2 regions of the Dictyobacter halimunensis genome follow, and region 2 is predicted to be linked to the other one. Evidence: riboswitches for the same ligand, from Rfam matches in the RefSeq annotation. Region 2 holds a riboswitch; the other holds the start of a gene.
What was found. Region 2 has a riboswitch for FMN ahead of AABA21_RS15050 (ABC transporter permease). Riboswitches for the same ligand answer to the same signal wherever they lie in the genome.
Positions count from the first base shown of each region.

Region 1: another riboswitch for FMN. It lies ahead of ribA (GTP cyclohydrolase II); the one in region 2 lies ahead of AABA21_RS15050 (ABC transporter permease).

Region 1 covers NZ_BSRI01000002.1:11,556-19,248, reverse strand. The annotation lists gene AABA21_RS14150 (hypothetical protein) at 1-717, shown strand, start outside; gene AABA21_RS14145 (sugar phosphate isomerase/epimerase family protein) at 794-1,705, shown strand; gene AABA21_RS14140 (riboflavin synthase) at 1,721-2,335, opposite strand; gene ribH (6,7-dimethyl-8-ribityllumazine synthase) at 2,364-2,840, opposite strand; gene ribA (GTP cyclohydrolase II) at 2,840-4,105, opposite strand; FMN riboswitch at 4,500-4,658, opposite strand; gene AABA21_RS14125 (SDR family NAD(P)-dependent oxidoreductase) at 4,946-5,722, shown strand; gene AABA21_RS14120 (Gfo/Idh/MocA family protein) at 5,839-6,867, shown strand; gene AABA21_RS14115 (LLM class F420-dependent oxidoreductase) at 6,973-7,693, opposite strand, start outside.
Region 2 covers NZ_BSRI01000002.1:228,618-236,310, reverse strand. The annotation lists gene AABA21_RS15080 (nitroreductase family protein) at 1-117, opposite strand, end outside; gene cofE (coenzyme F420-0:L-glutamate ligase) at 143-910, opposite strand; gene AABA21_RS15070 (beta-galactosidase) at 1,025-3,073, opposite strand; gene AABA21_RS15065 (DoxX family protein) at 3,352-3,714, shown strand; gene AABA21_RS15060 (hypothetical protein) at 3,769-3,927, shown strand; gene AABA21_RS15055 (PIG-L deacetylase family protein) at 3,949-4,680, shown strand; FMN riboswitch at 4,737-4,899, shown strand; gene AABA21_RS15050 (ABC transporter permease) at 5,240-5,971, shown strand; gene AABA21_RS15045 (ABC transporter substrate-binding protein) at 6,167-7,192, shown strand; gene AABA21_RS15040 (serine/threonine-protein kinase) at 7,274-7,693, opposite strand, start outside.

The sequences.
Region 1 (7,693 bases), 220 kb from region 2:
CCGACAGACACCGCCACCAGTAGAGCAAAGACGCCTACCGTTACGCCGACAGTTACTTCCACTACTACCAATACCGCTACTCCGACTCCCACCACCTTATTCCACGAAGATTTTTTAGACAATCATAATGGATGGGCCGTATCCAGTAGCGCTGGCTATATACGTTCGATGGCTGACAACAAGCTTACTCTATCGGTGGCAGAACACAAGATCCTGATTGAAAATGTGCCCACCTCGGCGCCTTTAAGTAATTTTACGCTCGACGTCAGTTATATTCTGGAAAAAGCCGATAAAAATGACAGAGTGGGTCTCTATCTAAGGGGGGACAGTAATCTCGATCATGACTATCGGATTGATATCTTTGGTAACAATACCATCACCATCAACAAAGAATCTTTAGATGATAACAAATTGCCACAAAGCATAGTGCTGAGCACGATCACCAATATTCCATCGATCAAAAAGATTGGGCATGAGAACAGGCTTGAAGTATCGATGAATGGCCCTCAAATTGTCTTAAAGGTGAATGGGGTAGAGGTTAAGAAGCTCGAAGACTATGACTACACCAAAGGGCAGGTTGCCTTATTTGTAAACAACGGCTGGTCATCAGATGAAGTCACGGCCTCTTTCATCAGCATGGACGTTGAGTCGATTATAGATCCGTTACCAGGCATGATGCCCACCGCCACGCCATCAGGTGGCAGCCCCACTCCGTGAAGCACCTGATAGTCAGGATCGAGGCTTCTCATATAACTGAACGTACCCACTTGCAGCAGTTTAAGGAGGAGAAAGCATGAATACGCAAGTTGCCCATACAGAGCAAATCGCGGCATTCCCCAAATGTTTTATGGATGAGCTATGTGTGAGCAGGAGCCTAACATTATTTCAGTGGATAGAGATGGCCGCAGGTTTAGGTGTAGACGGATTAGAATTTTATCCTGGTTTCTTCACATCATTTGAACGTCCTTATTTAACAGAGGTACGTACAGCGCTCCAAAAGCACCGCCTGGCTATGCCCATGTTATGTGCGTCCCCCGACTTTATCCAGCCTGATCAAGCTGCGCGCAAGGCTGAAATTGAAAAGGGCAAGCGCATGATAGAACTGGTTGATTTTTTCGCAGCACCCGAGCCGCGAACGTGCCGTGTTCTCTCCGGTCAAAGGAGGCCAGGAGTCTCTGAAGAGCAGGGTATTGAGATGGTAGTGGATAGCATCCAGCAGCTTCTTCCCTACGCGCAGGAACACGGTGTCATACTGGCTATAGAGAATCACTATAAAGACAACTACTGGACCTATCCGGAATTTGCTCAGCATCTTCCCCTATTCGCCCATATCGTTCATGCCATAGAATCGCCCTGGTTTGGTGTCAACTATGACCCATCCAATGCCATCCTGGCAGGCGAGGATCCACTGGACGTACTGGATGCCATAAAAGAGCGTGTTGTAAGTATGCATGCCAGTGATCGGCGCTTACAGCCTGGATATACGCTAGAAGACCTACGAGCTAAAGAGGAAGGTCCTGGTTATGCCAGTATACTGTGCCATGGTGAAATAGGCACCGGCCTCAATGATTTTCCCCGCATTTTCCAGACGCTGAAGAAGGTCGGTTTTCACGGCTGGATCTCGATTGAAGATGGTGTCAATGGGCTAGACGAATTGCAACGGTCAGTGCATTTCTTACGTCAAACACTCGCTAGCTTGCATTGAAACTTCACATGTTGATCAGGCTGTTGTCGGCTGTTGCTGTGATTGATGGATGTAAGTGGTCTCGAAAAAGCGAGCCACATAGCGACCAACGATATCGGTTTCCACATTGAGCAGCATCCCTTCAACGGCCTGCCCCAGATTCGTATGTTCGCGGGTGTATGGGATAAGAGAGACTGAGAAGCGATCATGCCAGACATCTACTACCGTCAGACTGACGCCATTTAAAGCGATAAAGCCTTTGGGGATGACATAAGGACGTAGATGAGGTGGCAGGGCTATTATCACATCCCGCCCGATCCCATCTTTTTTTGTCGCCAGCACAGAGGTGCACGCCTCTATATGCCCCTGCACCATATGACCGCCCATGCGCCCACTGGCCAACAATGAACGCTCCAGGTTTAGCCGATCGCCGGGCTGTAAACTGACCAGGCGCGTACGACGTATGGTCTCCGGCATCGTATCTACGCGAAACCAATCCGCGCCGATTTCTGTAACCGTCAGACAGATGCCATCGACCGCAACGCTATCTTTTTCTGTAACGCCTTGCAGTATATTACCGGCCGAAATGCGCAGGCTGGTTTCCTCGCAACATTGGAGTATTCCCTGTTCTTCAACGATTCCCGTAAACATATCTTCCTCCTGAATGAAATAATGGAATCTAGCGCCTGTGGCGTAACAGGCGGCTCGTGCAGGCAACGTCTACCGCAGCCTGAGCGAATTCTTTGCCCCTGGCGATGCGCTGTCCAGCCTGTTGCTGATTTTCTACGCAGAGCACACCTAGAATAATTGGAACGCCTGTATCAAGCGAGACGCGTTGAATACCACGGGCGACCGTATCCTCAACTACCACGTCGTGGCGTGTTTCGCCTTTCATAACACAGCCAATACAGATTAATGCGTCGTGAGCCTGGTGCGTTAGCATCGCCTGGGCGATGGTTGGCAGTTCATAAGAACCCGGAACGTACACTACATGCACAGCTTTATCTGCAACCCCTAAATGCGAGAGCTCCTGCTGGCACAAAGCCAGTACCGCACCCGTCACGGACCAGTTATAACGAGCAACAACGAGTCCAAGCGTCAGATTGGTCCCATCTAGAGACATTGCAGGTTCATGGGCATAAAATTGATTTTGCATCACAATTCACACTCTTTCAATGAGCTCGAGACATCGATAGTTTGTGAATTGGCAAACAGATGTCCCAGACGTTGGTATTTTGTATGCAGATAGCGAATATTATCGACCGTTGGTTGTATCTCAAGGGGAACACGCTCAACTTGAATGCCTGCTGACGTAAGAGCCTGAATTTTCTTCGGGCTATTCGTCATTAATCGAGCATGGGTAATATGAAGGTCCTGTAGAATCTCAACGGCGGTAATATAATCGCGTGCATCAACGGGATAGCCCAATTTTTCATTGGCTTCAAGTGTATCGTAGCCCTTATCTTGCAATGCATATGCCTGCAGCTTGGCTGAGAGACCAATCCCACGGCCCTCGTGAGGAAGGTAGAGAAGGATACCCCGACCTTCAGCCGCAATGGCATGTAGTGCTGTCTGAAGCTGGGCCTGACAATCGCAGCGTTGGGAACCGAAGATATCGCCAGTGGCGCAGGCAGAGTGGAGGCGAACCAATGGAGGTATCTCCTGCTTGTCTGTCAGGTCGCCAAGAAGCAGCGCAACATATTGTTTACCCGAATCTATCTCACGATAAGCCAACGTTGTAAATCGAGCCTCTGGTAGAGGCAGATGAGTCTGAGCAACCAGGCTGACACGATGGTCGCGCCGAAAACGGGCGATGGCATCGACAGAGATAATATCGATGCCCCACTCATGTGCCATAGCGCGCAATGTAGCACCCCGTGCCGCATTGCCAGCGTGATCCAGAACTTCACAGATAACCGCGCCAGGAGTCAGGCCTGCCATGCGCATCAAATCGACTGCGGCCTCTGTATGTCCTCGGCGCTCGAGCGTGCCCCCGGCACGGGCACGCAGCGGAAAGACATGACCTGGCCTGGCAAGATCTTCGGGCCGGGTCATAGGATTAACCAGTGTACGGATAGTTTGAGCACGATCATGCGCAGAAATGCCAGTAGTTGTAGAGGTATATGCATCGACAGACATAGTAAAAGCGGTACCCTGCAGAGGTTTCCCCTCGCCGGCGATCAATGGCAGGTGCAATGTATCCAGAAGCTCACCTGCCATGGCCACGCAAATGAGTCCACAGGCAGAATGCATAAGAAAATTGATCGCCTGTGGCGTTGCGAACTGGGCGGCCAGGCAGAGATCTGCTTCATTTTCACGATCTTCATCATCGCAGATTAACAACATCTTGCCTGCTTGCACTGCACATATCGCATCAGCTACCGAAAGATTTGGAGGCGAAAGGTGTGATTGCGTTTCCATTTAAATGCCCCTGTCCTACTGATGTCTATTCATCAGACTTAATTGTAAAAGCGAACTATTTGCGTACTTGATTTTTGCAAGAGAACATATGCTTACATCAGTGGGGGCGTAACAGATGGATACGGAAAGGGAGAAGGGATATTAACAATAGCAACTGTTTATAGGCACATCGAACAAAGAATCATGCCAGTTAGCCATGAGAGGTACGCAAAGTTGCCGTACCCACATACTGACTGACGCGCCCAACTACTACTAAGAGGTAGGTTTCTCTTCTTAGCTGAAGCACGTCGGCACAATCGAGGGATACCCTGTCGGATGCGATTGCATTGACAAGCTATCATATCGATGAACAGACAGGCACTATGTTATATGGAACAACCACAAGGGTCGTTACTCATGTCTTCTCCCATCCGGACTATACCGTCGGCCCTGGAACTTCCCCAGGTCCACCAATGTATGGAATCACATTCTCATACAGTAGGTCGCGGGCTTTACCGCCGATCGGGAATTGAAAATGCTCATTGCATTTTCTCACCCTGCCCCGAAGACGCTGATGTATTGTGTATGTTCTGAGAATAATGAAAAAACAAGGGTTTGTCAACTCGTACCTGGTAGCCCGTGTCCATGAATGTTGTTATGGAAAACAGCGACCCAAAGGAAGAAGGCAGGGAACAATGTAACTTATGGCTCAGGGCAAGAGTGTTTCTATAGCGTATATACATATGAAAGTATGCTGGAAGCAGCAATAGCGGGTATGTTACACTATAAAAAGGTCAGTTCACAACAACTATGAATTATAATAATGTGTCATAGCCTATATTGCATAAAGGAGATTCATTTGTGTTTCGCTTAGATAATAAAATAGCACTCATCACTGGTGCTGGATCTGGAATTGGACGTGAGATCGCCTTGCTCTATGCCAGACAGGGAGCGCATGTAATTATCGCAGATATCCGCCTGGATGCAGCGAAGACAGTCGTTAGTGAGATTGAAGCGCAAGAAGGAAAGTCGCAAGCGATAGAGCTAAATGTCGCAGATGAAGCCCAGGTCCAGGCTATCTTTGCCCAGGTCATACAAGAGCACGGACGGCTTGATATTTTAGTGAACAACGCCGGTGTAAGCCACGTGGGTAACATTTTAGAGACCAGCCTGAGTGATTGGGAGCGCGTCATGAACGTGAATGCGACAGGAGCGTTCCTTTGCGCGCGCGAGGGTGTTAAACACATGGTCGCGCAACAGCCGCAGGGAGGCGTAATCGTCAACATCGCCTCAGTAGCAGGCATGATAGCCGTCGATCGCCGTCTCCCTTATGGGGCCAGCAAAGGAGCTGTTATCAGCATCACGCGTTCTATCGCTATGGACTTTGTGAAACAGAACATCCGTGCCAACGCCATCTGCCCGGGAACAGTACATACACCGTTCGTTGAAGGTTTCCTCTCCAAGAATTTTCCCGAGACAAAAGACGAAGAGCGCAACAAACTGCATGCGCGACAGCCGATAGGGCGTATGGGCAAGCCTGAAGAGATCGCCAGTGCTGCATTATATTTAGCTTCTGAAGAAGCCGCTTTTATTACCGGATCGACGCTGGTCATTGATGGTGGCTGGACCGCAAAATAGCACCCCACGAGCGAATATTCCTGGCTTTTTGCCGTAAGCACAATTTTCTCCATGATACGCAAGCCAGGAGCGTTTCTTGTACCTGATAGATGCGGAGTAAGAAGCAAGAGGTTAGCATGCAACAACAAAAAATACGCACCGCGTTGGTTGGATGTGGGGGAATGAGCGCGGCATGGCTTGAGGCTGTGGGCAAGATGCCTGAAGTGGAAGTTGTAGCTTTAATAGATATTTTTGAAGAGGCGGCCAGAAAGAAGGCCATAGACTTCCAACTATCAGACGCTATCATTGCCAAAGACCTGGTTAGTGTTTTTGAGCAGACGGAGGTAGATGCCGTCTTCAACTGCACCATTCCGGAGGCACATTATGAAGTCACTATGACAGCACTGAAGCATGGGTGCCATGTCTTAAGTGAAAAGCCACTGGCCGACTCAATGGAGCACGCCAAAGAAATGCTGGCAGTGGCCCAACAAGCCGGGAAAATTTTTTCAGTTATTCAGAATAGACGTTATGAACCACAGATACGCCGGGTCAAACATTTTCTGGAGCAGAAAACCATAGGTAACATCACGACTGTGAACAGCGACTTCTATATCGGAGCTCACTTTGGTGGCTTCCGAGACCATATGAAGCACGTATTGCTACTGGACATGGCCATCCACACCTTTGACGCGGCACGGCTCCTGATTGGAGCAGATCCAGTATCCGTATACTGCAAGGAATGGAATCCCAGCGGTTCCTGGTATGATCAAGATGCATCGGCTATTGCTATTTTTGAAATGGCTGATGGCACTATCTACACCTATCGAGGCAGCTGGTGTGCCGAAGGATTGCCCACGACCTGGGAATGCGACTGGCGCGTGATAGGTGAAAAGGGAACGCTGACCTGGGATGGAGGGAAAAAGCAACTGGCTCAGATCGTCAAAGAGACAGGTAGCTTTATTTCAGCGTACCAGGATATAGAAATACCAGCGTATGAAGCGACCAACGTTGGCGGTCACGCAGGATTAATTCGTGAGTTTTTTGAGTGTATCCAAAATAATACCCAGCCCGAAACGCAAGCTTCTGACAACATCAAAAGCCTGGCCATGGTTTTTGGGGCTATCGAAAGCGCGGAATCAGGGAAAGCAGCCACAATCAGCTGGTGAACGGTTTACTCCTATAGTCATAGAAACGGGCAAAGAGAGGTGATGAAGCACGAAAAGGCGAGCCATGTGCATGGCTCGCCTTTTCGTGCTTCATCACCTAAAGTATCAGGAGTTTTGCATGCACTGCTGTGCGAATAGGCGCAGTGACTCCAGATTGGTTGCAGCATCTACAAAGTGAATGATTAATTCCTGAATGCCAGCCTCTTCATATTCAGCCAGACGTTGACGAATCTGTTCAGGCGTGCCTATTAGACTTATCTTGCGTAGTTCTGCCAGATTCGCGCGCTCTCTCTGTGTTAACTTCGCAATGGCTTTCTCCTCAGTCTCAGCAATAGCGCACACATCGACGATCGCGGTACGGCGGATGCTATTGAAATCACGACCTAGAGTCTCACAGTGATTTTTCAAGACCTCCAGTTTATGCTTGATATTAGCAATATCACCACCAACGTTACAAGCATCAGCATATTGAGCAACAAGTTTCAAAGTAACCTTCTCTCCACTGCCACCAATAAGCAATGGGATATGTGGTTTCTGAACTCCTTTGGGCTGATTGATTGCGCCCCGGACCTGATAGTACTTACCCTCAAACGTAGCCTCTTCCTGGGTCCACATCGCCAGAATTACCTGGATGGCATCGCGCAAGTGGCGCAAGCGCTCAGGGGCATCGGGATACTCATATCCATAAGCTCGGTACTCATGTTCATACCAGCCTGCACCAATACCGAAATCGAGGCGACCATGTGAAAGCACATCGACCGTGCTAGCCATCTTTGCTAGCAGAGCCGGATTTCGATAGCTATTACAGGTCACAATCTGACCGATA
Region 2 (7,693 bases):
CTGGTACTGGCGAACACTACGGCGACTGCGCATCAACGTGGCAAGATCAGTGACACGTTCAGGCGTGGTGACCGGACGGTCAACCACGCTGTCATTAGTTGTATCGGTTTCTTTCATGAAAATATTACGAGATCCATCTTGACTAGCGGAACATATCGGTGGCACTATCGCGTGTCAACGTGTGAACGGTTCCTTCGGCTGGCGTATAGTGGTAGCCACGAATCAGCGCAACCGGAACTCGATCGACTTTCCCCATGACCAGTTCAGCGGCGGCGGACAGTTCATCAGCGACCGCGATCATGCTGGCGCGCATCTCATAGCCGTAGGCATCGCGCTGTCCGCGATAATCAGCCATCGCCTCCATGCCCGCAACGCCGATGGCCATATTCACCTGGCCATTGCGCCAGGCACGCCCCCAGGTATCGGAAATGATAACCGCGATATCCAGCGGTGGTTGTGTATCGGACAACGACTGTAAACGGCCTCGGATCTGGCGGGCCGACTCATCGGAATCTACTGGCAACAATGTCAGGAACTCGCCACCCTCGACATTTGACTCATCAACGCCCGCGTTGGCACAGATAAAGCCATGATACGTCTCAGAAATCATCACGCCACGATCCATGCGCGCAATACGTTTGCTCTCGCGCAATACTACCTCCACATGGCGTGCATCCTTTTGATTGCGTTCTGCGAAAGCCTTCGCAAACTCTGATGGCTCAATCGTCTCTAGATTGACCAGGCGCCCCTCCGCTTTGGAAACAATTTTTTGCGTCACCACCAGTATATCGCCAGCTTGCAGTGTCAGTTGCTGCTCTTGTAATGCTTTATAAATGAGAACTCCCAGGTCAATGCCCGGGTCGATCTCACCAATACCAGTAATTGGTATAATACGTAATTCTGTGCTCATAGGCCTCCTCGTGAAGACATTATATCCCCTCTGAAGAGGTCCTGCCAAGAAACCGAGATGCTCACCATCTCATTGCCTGAGATGGTGAGCAAGAAATCGCTTATGAAGTTGTCCCTACTGCCCCTTTGCTCCCTGGTTCTTCTCATCATCTATCGCCGTTAAAATGGCGACATCGTATTGCGTCAGGGTAATGGTATCCTGAACCGTCTGATCATTGAGTAAGTTCAGAAAACGTTTTTTGGATTGGAGGGGAATTTGTACGGCATCCGTGGCGTGATTGAGCAGGAACAGAACCGTCCCCTGAGCCGTTTCTCGCTGGGCTATTTCAACGCCTGCTGGGACTGTTAAAGTCGGGGCAATATGGTGCTCGGCGAGGATAGGCGCATAGAAAGCGTCCAGGAAAGACTGCTCTGGCCGGCTAGCGATATAATATGCGTTTCCCCGCCCAAAGCTATTACGGGTAACCACGGGGCTGCCAGCATAGAAATCCGTTGCGTACGTGGCCAATGGTGTGGCACCTTCACAATGGATAATCTCGCATAGGTGATTGCAGACATACTTGCCGCTACCATCATTCATCACAATTTTGTTGCTCTGCTCTGGATAAAGTGCATCAATCTCCTCATTCCAGATCCCTAATACATGGCTAAGAGGGCCGGGATAGCCATTTTCATTGGCCAGATCATATTCATTGACGTAGCCAGTGAAATAGGTAGCAATAAAAGACCCGCCTTTAGATACAAAGGCTTCTATGCGTTCCGCAACGCCTGGTTTGAGCATATAAAGCATGGGAGCGATCAATACATCATACGTGCTTATATCTGAATCGCTGAATACGATATCCACGGAAACATGCTGTTTCCACAGTGCTGCATAATGCTGGCGCAACGTCTGGATATACTGTTTATCGCGCACAGGGCCAACCGTATCCTCTATGGCCCACCAGTTATCCCAATCAAAGAGCATGGCCACTCGTGAATGCGTCACGCCTCCAATGGTGCGATCTTTCAGGTGCTCTAACTCTGCTCCTAGCTGTGATACCTCGCGGAAGACACGCGTATCGGCGCGTCCGCTATGCTCGACAACCGCCCCGTGCATCTTCTCACAACCGCCGCGTCCACGTCGCCACTGGAAATACATCACCGCATCCGCTCCATGGGCAACCGCCAGGTAGCTCCACAGGCGCAGAATACCAGGCCGTTTAAGTGCGTTTACCGCCTGCCAGTTCTGGCTGCTAGGGGTCTGTTCCATCAGCAAGAATGGTTGATTATCACGTAAGCCACGATTCAGATCGTGCAAGAACGCGATATCGCTGGGATGGTCTTTGGGAGCGGGATAACAATCCCAGGAGATGACATCTACTTCTTTTGCCCACTTCCGATAATCCAGACCCGGATATGTCCCCATCATGTTTGTTGTGATCGGGATATCTGGCGAGAACTTGCGAATAGCATCGCGTTCCAGTTGGAAACATTGCAGCAGCATATCACTTTGAAAGCGTTTGTAGTCCAGTGTCAGTGCATGAATGGCCCGCTCACCGTTCGCGTAGGGAGGTTCAATTTGCGACCAGTCGGTGTAGGTGTGGCCCCAGAAAGGGGTCCACCATTTTTGATTCAGGTCGTCCAGACTACTATAGCGCTTTTGTAACCAGTTGCGGAACTCAGTCGCGCACTGTGAACAATAACAGGCTCCTCCATATTCATTACATACATGCCAGATAAGCAAGGCGGGATGTTTGGCGTAGCGTTCGGCCATGCGTTCAGCGATCTGGACAGCAAACCTGCGGTATGTTGGTGAGGTAGGGCAATAGTTGCCGCGTCTTCCATGGTGATTGCGTATTCCTTTATCATCCGAACGTAGAACATCGGGATAGCGTTGAGACATCCAGGCTGGCTGGGCAGCGGTTGGGGTTGCCAGGCAGATCAAGCGCCCGGAATTTGCCAGCTTATCAAGAATAGTATCCAGCCATTCGAAGGTAAACCGCTCTTCTTCTGGTTGAAGGCTTACCCAGCTAAAAACGCCCACCGTGGGCACGCGAAAATGGCTCTCCTGCATCAACGAAATATCCTGGTCCCATATATCCCTGGGCCATTGCTCAGGATTATAATCACCTCCATGCCAGATAAACGGGGCGCGTGAATTCACTGCTGGAAAAGGATGCATGCAGTATTCCTCCTTAAAGATATCTACAACATATCAGGCGAAATCCGTGGGGCTTGCATAAAATTGTTATTGTCCTCATATAAGGGGTTTATGCCATTATACCATCAGAAATGCTCTTCTTTTTTTGCAGTAGAGGGTGATAACAATAGCATGAATGAAGTAGGAAAAATGCAGGGCGTTGAAACCACTGGCATAGGGACTGCGGTATAGTAGGTAGAGTGGGCAGTAATGACTGTTCAGTTGGATGAAGATATAGTGAAGGATTGTGAGTATCTGATATGTTTAAGACTCTGGGGCAATTACTGCTGGGTTCGATTTTTGTAGTAGGTGGGGCGGGAGCGTTTGCTGAACCGGGTGGACGAGTACAAAAAGTGGAGGCCGCAGGTGTGCCGCAGCCACGGCAGGCTACCATTTTGAATGGAGCGGTGATGGTTGTAGCGGGTAGTACCCTGGCTGTTGGTGTGCTGCCGAAGCTTTCCGCGCTAGCGCTGCTTGGTTCATTGACAGCCACAACATTTGTGGGGCATCCCTTCTGGAAAGAAGAGACTCCCGCGGGCCGTGCCAATCACCAGGTGCAATTTTTCAAGAATCTCTCTATGCTGGGAGGTCTGTTAATGGTGCTTGCCAACAAAAACGATTAGCCATAGTGTACAATAGATAGTCGGTAAGCAGGGCGTGGCTGGTCAGATGATAACATGTTGCAACGTAACAGTTTTTCTCTGATCGCCCAGACAGAAACAATTGCCCGCAAAGTGGAACCTGCAATCAGCACTGGTAGAAGAGAAGCTGTTTGTGGTGAAATCCTTTGCGGGCGTTTCCTGTTTTTTCCTGGTAAGTACATGGCAATTATTTAAGCAGAAATGAAAGAAATCACGATGCAAGAAGAACAGCATAAAGTAGCAATGGTTGTGGTTGCCCATCCCGATGACGCAGAGTTTGATTGCGCGGGTAGTGTGGCGCTGTGGGCGCACGAGGGTTGGGATGTTTATTATGTTATCTGCACCGATGCCAGCGGTGGCGGTTCCGATAGCGCGACTGACGTCGGTCTGGAAGCGAGGCTGCGTATAAGTCAGACTCGCATGGCAGAGCAGCGTGCCGCTGCCAGCGTCCTGGGAGTGAAAGACGTCATCTTTCTGGGGTATCCAGATGGTCGTTTACAGCCAGACCTGGATCTACGCCGTTCGATCGTACGCCAATTGCGCATTTATCGTCCATCTCGTGTCATCTGCCAATCACCTGAACGTACCTGGACACCTGCATTGATCATTCCCCGCTATCATCCCGATCACCTGGCGGCCGGAGAGGCCACGCTATCGGCCATCTATCCCGCCTCCCAGAACCCCTGGGATTTTCCTGAACTGTTGGAGGAAGGATTGCAGCCGCACAAAGTTTCGGAAATATACATATCTGGCACGCCGGTGCAAAACCATAGCATTGATACTGCCTCAACTATCGATCTCAAGATCGCGGCTCTGCGGGCGCATGACAGCCAGGTAGGAGAGAATTTCGCCGACCTCGAAAAATTCCTGCGCGATCTGAATGCCCAGATAGGTCAGAAGTACGGCTACAGTTATGGTGAAGAATTTCATCGCGTCGAGAACCGTTAGCCTGCTAACTTAAGCACTTGCATATTTCGACTCGTATATGGCATAATAACCACAAATAAAACCTTCGGGGCAGGGTGAAATTCCCTACCGGCGGTATGGCAGAGCGTATAAAGCTGTGCCGAGCCCGCGAGTTTGCCATTGATTGCTTCTTGATCAATGGCGAACAGATTCGGTGAGAGGCCGAAGCCGACGGTATAGTCCGGATGGGAGAAGGTTATAATGTGAACCAGTGTCATGCGCTCGGCTGTGTAGCTGTGGCGGATGGGGTGTTTTCGTATATTCACTCTGGCGCCTGGTTTAATCACATCTCCCTCATATGTCCCCCTGGGTTAGTTAAATTGACATCTATCTTTTTTTGTTTTTTCAGGGAAGAGATGTCGGTATTGGCTAAGAACCGAGGGATATCAATTTTTATGAGTGCTACAACTTCAAGGACTGATAGCGCGCAACTGGATGTGCGCGAAAACCGACGCGCCAGATTCGTTGAACTGGACGCCAGGAATGGGGGGCGGCCCGACAGGCGCGCTCCTGGAAAAAACTCAATACTGTCTGGAATTTTTTGCCTCCATTTGTTTTAGGTCTGCTCCTCTTGTTCGCCTGGTATATTACCACTGCTACCGGGCGCATTAACGCGTTCATCCTTCCGCCTCCTAAGGACGTGTTTGCCAGTTTGATTGATGGGCTGGTTGGAGGATTGTACTGGGTGCATATTCTTGTGACCGTGCAGGAGAGCCTGGCGGGCTTTTTATTGGGTGTTGTAGTGGCACTGCCGTTGGGTTATGGGGTTGCTAAATCACGTTTTCTGGCCAACATGTTGCAGCCGTACCTGTCGGCTGGCCAGGCGATCCCGGCTATTGTGCTCGCTCCATTTCTGTTTCTCTGGTTTAATACCGGACCGTTGCCGGTAACGATCATCTGTATGCTGGTCGTGCTCTTCCCTATGGTCATCAACACCATCTTTGGTGTTCAGACCATTGATCGTGAGTTGTTGGATGCGGCGCGGCTAGAAGGAGCGTCGGGACTCTCATTATTGTCCTACATCGAGTTCCCGTTGGCGTTACCCGCCGTGCTGGCATCGGTGCGCACAGGCCTGACGCTCTCAATCACGGGAGCGCTGGTAGGGGAATTTTTCTGCAGCCCCGACAAGGGTCTGGGTGCCTTGATCCAGATGGCCCTGCACCAGTACAACATGTCCTTTATGTTCGCCACTGTAATCATCCTGGCGATACTGGCGGCCCTGTACTATAGCGCGACCTGGCTGCTGATCAAACTGGCAGATAGGGTCTATTAAGAACAGGGACCGCTATCGGGGAATGATATGCCTATGCATATTGTTCCCTTAACAGAGAAATAGCAGAACGCGTTAGTAGCTCATGCAGTGCGTGTTTGCTTAATCGGTAAACGTCTTGTTTCAACGGGTGATCAAGCATGTACCTGTTTACTATTCTCATGTCTTAAAACGAACTGAAAGGCAGAAACTACTTCGATGTCATTCACATCTCATCGTTTACCTGTGACCTGGAAACTGATGGTCCTCGCTGTACTGTGCACCGTGTTATTGGCCGCCTGTGGAGAAGCGGGGACCGCAAACAGCACGAACAGCAACTCCAGCGGCAGCTCAGATAAAACACTGAAAAATATTTCGATCGGCCTGGGATACAATCCGGATATCCAGTTTGCCCCTTTTTATGTTGCCCAAAGCAAAGGGTATTATAAGGATGCGGGCCTGAATGTGACCTTCAACCATGGTATTGTCACCGATCTGATCGGCACCATGGCCGCGGGAAAGAACAACTTCGTTTTTGCCAGTGGCGATGAATTGCTGGTGGCCCATGATAAAAATAAAAGCCTGCAGGCGATAGACGTCTCGACTATCTTTCAGCGCTATCCCGTTAGTATTATTGTTCCCAAGGACTCCTCAATTCGCACCCTGGCTGATCTAAAAGGCCATTCTATTGGTGAACCGGGACCCTTTGGCGCGACCCACACAGGCGTGCTCGCTCTGCTGCAGGCGGGCAAACTGACATCATCTGATGTAAATCTGCAATCGATTGGGTTCAACCAGGTTTCGGCTCTGATTTCCCACAAAGTTGATGCTGTCGTTGGCTACTCCAATAATGAGCCTCTGCAATTGGAGCGAAATGGTTTTCATGTGCGTACCTTCGCGGTATCGGATTACACACCACTGGTCTCCAATGGCATCATTACCACTCAGGATATGTACACTAACCAGTCGCAGACGGTACACTCCTTTGTCGATGCCACCATCAAAGGCCTGAAAGATGCCATTGCCGATCCCCAGAAAGCGGTAGATATCAGTAAGAGCTACGTGCCTGGTATGAACACCGATCAGGCGCTGGAGGTATTAAAGGCCACCATCCCGATCTACCAGGGCAAAGGACAACTGGGGTATAACGATTCCGCGACCTGGCAAGCGACCGAGCAATTTCTGGTATCGCAGAAGATGATCGCTCCCGTGGATAATCTCTCGCAGATCTACACCAATAAATAAGAGGTCAATTTGCTTTCCATCTGATGGAACAACGGGCCCCACCAGTTAGCGGTGGGGCCCGTTGTTGTTGTTGCGTATGAGTCAGGCAGTGTAGATGGCGACATTTTTGAACGAGACATCTGAACCTGAAGCAACGGTAAGACCGAAGTCGCCACCGGTATTGCTATCACCGAAGTTGCCACTGGCAGTCCCTTGCTGAATACCATTTACGTAGTAGATGAAGCTGCTACCCTGTACAAGGATATCGATTGTGGCGGTATCACTGTCCAGCTGGGTACCATGCAATCCGATCGAGGCCAGTTGAGATGCGTTGCCATTTTTATCGGTGTAGGTCGTGGTCCAACTGGCGCTGTTGAACATAACGGTGTAGTAGCCACCATCAGACTTATAGTGATAGTAGAAGCCAAACTGGCTGCCTGGCGTGTTCAGCTTTACCTGTGCCTGGATATAATAGCTATCGGGCAGCGTTTGTCCGTTGGGTAACTGGGTCAGAAACGTACC